One region of the Limosilactobacillus sp. DJ3M12 genome, then DNA from elsewhere that is predicted to be linked to it. Evidence: predicted binding sites of a transcription regulator. Region 1 holds the regulator's gene; the other holds the start of a gene.

Evidence for each region. Region 1 encodes HrcA, which represses chaperone genes, less so after heat shock. Its sites were predicted from a motif close to TTAGCACTCNNNNNNNNNGAGTGCTAA; they were not measured.
Region 2: the regulator HrcA is predicted to act here: its motif matches at 1,183-1,209, upstream of groES (co-chaperone GroES).

The regions. Positions count from the first base shown of each region.
Region 1 is NZ_CANCWY010000001.1:127,284-130,716, reverse strand. It holds gene dnaK (molecular chaperone DnaK) at 1-859, opposite strand, end outside; gene grpE (nucleotide exchange factor GrpE) at 884-1,456, opposite strand; gene hrcA (heat-inducible transcriptional repressor HrcA) at 1,469-2,521, opposite strand; gene QOS06_RS00660 (hypothetical protein) at 2,642-3,013, shown strand; gene ribF (riboflavin biosynthesis protein RibF) at 3,074-3,433, opposite strand, start outside.
Region 2 is NZ_CANCWY010000023.1:16,822-20,254, forward strand. It holds gene QOS06_RS09350 (ABC-F family ATP-binding cassette domain-containing protein) at 1-124, opposite strand, end outside; gene QOS06_RS09355 (redox-sensing transcriptional repressor Rex) at 365-1,009, shown strand; gene groES (co-chaperone GroES) at 1,244-1,528, shown strand; gene groL (chaperonin GroEL) at 1,620-3,248, shown strand; gene QOS06_RS09370 (prolyl-tRNA synthetase associated domain-containing protein) at 3,342-3,433, shown strand, end outside.

The sequences.
Region 1 (3,433 bases):
CAACTAAGTCATTAGTTAATTGGTTAAATTGTGCCCGGCTTAATGTCTTTTCCAAGTGTAATGGACCGTTTTCACCAGCTGAAATAAATGGTAAGCTGATTTGTGCCTCTTGAACACCTGACAAGTCCTTCTTAGCCTTTTCAGCAGCATCCTTCAAACGTTGAAGAGCCATCTTATCTTGAGAAAGATCAACACCATGTTCTTCCTTAAAGCCATCAATTAACCAATCCATGATCTTTTGGTCAAAGTCATCCCCACCTAAATGAGTATCACCATTAGTAGAAAGAACTTGGAAGACACCGTCACCTAATTCAAGGATGGAAACATCGAATGTACCACCACCAAGGTCATAAACAAGGATCTTTTCATCTTTGTCCTTCTTGTCAAGACCGTATGCTAGGGATGAAGCAGTAGGTTCGTTAATAATCCGCTTTACATCAAGGCCCGCAATTTTACCGGCATCCTTAGTAGCTTGACGTTGAGCATCATTGAAGTATGCAGGAACAGTAATAACTGCTTGAGTAACAGTATCACCAATGTAGTCTTCAGCATATTTCTTAAGGTATTGCAAAATCATTGCTGAAATTTCTTGTGGAGTATATTTCTTACCATCAACTTCAACAGTGTATCCTGCTTCACCCATGTGACTCTTGATTGATGAAATAGTGTTAGGATTAGTAATCGCTTGACGCTTTGCTACTTCTCCAACTTGAGTTTCACCATTCTTAAATGAAACAACAGATGGTGTTGTCCGACTTCCTTCTGGGTTGGTGATAATCTTAGGTTCATTACCTTCCATAACAGCAACCGCAGAGTTAGTAGTACCTAAATCAATACCAATAATCTTATTACTTGCCATAATTTATTTCCTTCTCTCACAAATTTATTGAGCTACAACAACCATTGCTGGGCGTAATACCCGGTCTTTGAGTTGATATCCTGCTTGAAGAACATTAACAACAGTTTCAGGCTTCTGACCTTCTTCGACCGAAACAGTTTGAACTGCCTGGTGAAGAGTAGGATCAAATGTTTCACCATCAGCTTTGATTTCAGTGATGCCATGATCATTTAATGCCTTTACAAGATGATCATGGACCATTTGAATGCCCTTTTTAAGTTGCTTGCCATTATCGTCTACAACTTCAATTGCTAAAGCCCGTTTAAGGTTATCAAGCACTGGTAAAATTGACTTTGCTAAATCCTGACCATCATATTTAAGGATTTGAGCCCGTTCTTTATTAAAACGATTAGTCATATTTTGAATTTCTGCTTCTGCTCGTAAATATTTGTCATCTTTATCAGCGAGCTGCTTCTTTAAGTCAGCGATCTCTTCTTTTAATTTAACAGTTTGATCATCCTTCTTATCTGAAGCCTCTTTTTTTATATCTTTTTTAGGTGCCTTTTCATTTTCAGGCGCAGTTTGTTTTTGTTGTTCTTCTTGTTTTTCCTTGGCCAATTAACTCGCCTCCTATGAATCATAATAGTGACGGTAGAAATCTAATAGCCGTTTTGCTAATTCTTGGCGAAAGGCATTTACAATTCCAATCGTCCGTGAATAAGGCATCCTTGTTGGACCAAGAACTGCAATAATTCCTCGTCCATATTGTTCAACATTATAACTTGCAGTAATCAAGCTATAATCATCAAGAAGCTTATTCTTAGAGATTTCTTGACCGATTTTAACATTAACTCCATTATCTGAGGTAAGTGTTGAATCCAAGATATTCGATAAGTTGTCGTTCTTATCTAACAAGCCATACAGTGATTGGATTGCATGGGGATCATGAGTACTTGCAAAATCCAGTAAGTTCAATCGACCACCAACGAAAAACCGCTCACGTGCTGCTTGAGATAAGACATTATCAAAAATATCAAGGAAACCATCGGGACTATGCATATAATGCAGAACCTGAAGTGGAATATCATCTTTTAGTCGTTTTACCACTTCTGATAGCGGCAAACCAACTAATTGATCATTAATCATTCTAATTACTGCCTGCAATGCATCTGTGTCAATGTCCGACGGCAAAGTGAATGACTGATTTTCAACCTCACCGTTATCGGTAACCAAGATCGCAATAACCTTATGATTTCCTAGCGGCACAACTCGAAAGCCACTCAAACGAACACTTTCTTGCTCAGGCTTTAATGTAAAAGCAGTATATGAAGTTAAGTTTGATAAGATATCTGCTGAATGTGAAATAATCTCGTCAATCTTTTGAAAACCGGTTCCAAGTGAGTTTTGAATTACTACCAGGTCATTATCAGTAACTGCTTGTGGATCAAGCAAATTATCAACATAATAACGGTAACCTCGTTTTGATGGAATCCGGCCTGATGAAGAGTGCTCTTTTAAGATCAAATCATTGTCCTCTAAAACCGCCATCTCATTACGGACAGTTGCTGAACTGACCTTAAAAGGCAACTTTTCTGCTAAATGTTTTGATCCAACCGGTTGACCAGTTGATGTGTATTGACGTACAATCGCTTGCAGAATCTTTTTCTGTCGTTGTGTTAGCATCGTATATCACTTCCCCTTTTAGCACTCATTAGGGTCAAGTGCTAAACACACTGTATAATATACCAATTACTCCCCTAAAAGTCAAGAAACGTCAAATAATTTTTAAAAGGAGCTTTATCCATGAAACATAAAGAACATCGCTATATTCAACCTCAGAATACTCAAGAAGCAATGTTATTAATTCAGAAGTTATTTAATAAATACCGCAATGCGTCCCTAACGAATGAACTATTAGAATACCATAACAACCTAATCTATCGCTTGCAGTCAGATATTAAAGACGAAGCAATTAAGGAGAACAATCCTAATCAACTTAAGGCACTTGCTTCCATGACCGAAATTATGCGTAACTGGACAACAGTACGCTTAAACGGCCAGCCTTTTAACGGGAAAATGCGGCATTTCAAATTAGTGACTGATGGCGGATTCAAATTTGAACGAAATATTCATAAAATTAACCAGACTACCAGTCATCGGGGAAGTCGGCATTAAAAAAGAGGTTTGATGAATCTTGGTGGCGAAATTGCCACGAAAGATCAATCTAAACCTCTTTTATTTATATTTTTCTAAAATACGACGGGCGTTTTGTTCATCTTGCTTCATCTGTGCTACTAATGCATCCGCTCCCGTGAACTTTTCTTCGCCACGAAGGTACTGATACCAGCGCACAACTACTTCTTCACCATACACCATTTGTTGAAAATCAAATAGATTAATCTCAACCGTTAATTGATTAGCATCGCCAAATGTTATGTTATGGCCAACACTTGCCATGCCGTCATACCACTTCTTACCGAGCTTAACTTTGACAGCATAGACCCCAATCCCAGGAATTCGCTCCTCTTCTGGATGCTCAACATTGATTGTAGGAAAACCAAGTGTTCGTCCACGAGCTAAGCCATGAACTACTAA
Region 2 (3,433 bases), on a different contig from region 1:
TACCAGCACCATTACGCCCAACAAGCGCAGTACGGCCATGCTCTTGGATTTGCATGTTCATATTGTGAAATAAAACGTCCGCGCCAAATCGACGCACAACGTCATTTGTCTGTAAAAGTAACATATTGAAACCTCATTTAATTCGTTGATTTAATATGGTTTTATTTTAGCAGATTTTTAATTTTAAATAAAAAGTTGAAAATATTTTTGTATTTTAGTTCACAAAAAAGGGTTTAATTGCTAGAATATACTTAGACTTAAATTTCACAAAGTAAAAATTAGTAACATTATCCTTGTCAAAAACTTAGTAATTAGTTGGCAAACTAGGTTGAGAAGGGCTTGTTTTAGGAGGAATAAAAGTAGAATGGCTAATAAAAAGATTCCACGCGCGACTGCGAAACGGTTGCCAATATATTTCCGTTATTTAAATGTATTGAAAGACGCAAATAAGCAACGGGTATCATCAACTGAACTTTCGGAGGCTGTGCAAGTTGATTCGGCAACGATTCGTCGTGACTTTTCATATTTTGGTGAATTAGGTAAGCGGGGATACGGTTATGACGTTGAAAGTCTATTAAAGTTTTTTAAAGGAATCTTACACCAAGACTCATTAGTTAGTGTTGCCTTAGTCGGAGTTGGTAGTTTGGGAAGTGCCTTGTTAAACTTTAATTTCCACCAAGATACTAATTTACGGATCAGTGCGGCATTTGATACTAAGCCAGAATATGCCAATACAGTCAAAAGCGGTATTCCAATTTACCCATCCGAGGATATGGTAAAGCAGTTAAAAGAGCAACAGATTGATGTTGTTATTCTAACCGTTCCAGGAATCAAGGCCCAACATGTTGCGGACCAATTAGTTGAAGCTGGTGTGAAGGGAATTCTTAACTTTACTCCTGTTCGTTTATCTGTGCCAAAAAATGTTCAAGTTCAAAACATTGACTTAACAAACGAACTTCAAACATTAATTTACTTCATTAAAAATTATACTGAAGATTCAATTGAATAAATTAGGAGAGCATTGGTTTGATGAAAGCGTTCAACCAATGCTTTTTGTTTACTAAATTATTAATAAAAGTCATGGATTGTAGGTATGATCTCTTAAGTTTTAAAAAATGGTCAAAAAAAGTCAAAGTATTTTTGTTGCATTTTAAAGAGAACATGTTATATTTAAACATGTGGTTAGCACTTGAAGAGTTTGAGTGCTAAAAATAAAATTTATTAACAAGATGGAGGGATTAACGTGTTAAAACCATTAGGAGATCGCGTTGTTCTAAAAGCTGAAACTGAAGAAGAAAAGACAGTTGGTGGAATTGTCCTTGCTTCCAATGTGAAGGAAAAGCCAACTACTGGAAAGGTTATTGCCGTTGGAGAAGGTCGTACTTTAGAAAACGGACAAAAGCTTGCTCCAGCTGTTAAGGAAGGCGACCGCGTATTATTTGATAAGTACGCAGGCAACGAAGTAGAATACAACGGTGAAAAGTTCTTAGTTGTTCATGCTAAAGACTTAGTAGCAATCGTTGAATAGTTAAATAAGCGAATTAAGAGCAGGAGACAGAAAGAATGAAATTCCTTCACCGTCTCTTTTAAATAATGAATTTAATTTTGAGGTGACATAAATGGCAAAAGAAATTAAGTTTTCTGAAGATGCACGGAGCGCTATGCTCAGTGGTGTTGATAAATTAGCTGATACTGTTAAGACAACAATGGGTCCAAAGGGACGGAATGTTGTTTTGGAACAAAGCTACGGCACACCAACTATTACTAATGATGGTGTAACTATTGCTAAGAGTATTGAACTTGAAAACCAATTTGAAAATATGGGTGCAAAGTTAGTAGCCGAGGTTGCTTCAAAGACTAACGATATTGCCGGTGATGGTACTACAACTGCTACTGTTTTAACCCAAGCAATTGTTAATGCTGGTATGAAGAACGTTACCTCTGGTGCAAACCCAGTTGGTATTCGTCGTGGTATTGACAAGGCTACCGAAGTTGCTGTTGAAGCTTTGAAGAAGATGTCACACGATGTAAAGACCAAGGATGATATCGAACAAATTGCTTCTATTTCAGCTGCTAATCCAGAAGTTGGTAAGCTAATTGCTGATGCAATGGAAAAGGTTGGCCATGATGGTGTAATTACTATCGAAGATTCTCGTGGTGTTGACACTAGCGTTGATGTTGTTGAAGGAATGAGCTTTGACCGTGGTTACATGTCACAATACATGGTAACTGATAACGACAAGATGGAAGCGGACCTTGACAATCCATATATTTTGATTACTGACAAGAAGATTAGTAATATCCAAGACATTTTGCCATTGCTTCAATCAGTTGTTCAAGAAGGCCGTGCTCTCTTGATCATTGCTGATGATATTACTGGTGAAGCATTACCAACTCTTGTATTGAACAAGATTCGTGGTACCTTTAATGTTGTTGCTGTTAAGGCTCCTGGCTTTGGTGACCGTCGTAAGGCTCAACTTCAAGATATTGCTGTTTTGACTGGCGGTACTGTTATTTCTGACGACCTTGGGATGAGTCTTAAGGACGCTACTGTTGATCAATTAGGTCAAGCAAACAAGGTTACAGTTACAAAGGATACTACTACTATCGTTGATGGTGCTGGTTCAAAGGAGGCTATCCAAGAACGTGTTGACCAAATTAAGCAAGAAATTGCTAAGTCAACTTCCGACTTCGATAAGGAAAAACTTCAAGAACGTCTTGCAAAACTTTCAGGTGGGGTTGCCGTTGTTAAGGTTGGTGCCGCAACTGAAACTGAATTGAAGGAAAAGAAGTACCGGATTGAAGATGCCTTGAACGCTACTCGTGCTGCTGTTCAAGAAGGATTTGTTCCTGGTGGTGGAACTGCTTTAATTAACGTAATTCCTGCTCTTGACAAGATTGAAGCCGATGGTGATGAATTAACTGGTATCAATATTGTTAAGGCTGCCCTTGAAGCACCAGTTCGTCAAATTGCTGAAAACGCTGGTGTTGAAGGCTCTGTTATTGTTAATGAATTAAAGAACGAAAAAGAAGGTATTGGTTACAACGCTGCAGATGGCAAGTTTGAAGATATGATCAAGGCTGGTATTGTTGACCCAACAATGGTTACCCGTTCTGCTCTTCAAAACGCTGCTTCCGTATCAGCATTGCTTCTTACTACTGAAGCGGTTGTTGCTGATAAGCCAGATCCAAATGCTAATAACCAAGCTCCTGCTGCTCCACAAGGCGGCATGGGCGGTATGATGTAATACCATTTGACTAAAATTTAATTTTGTGGGCAGAAAAGATTCTAATGTTTGTTTTTTCAAATGTTGGGATCTTTTTTTATTGGAGGAAAATCAATGACGAAAAATGCAACCAGTGTCTATAACTATTTAGACAACGAAAAAATAAACTATCAAATTGTTACTCATCCCCCAGTCTATACAGCGGA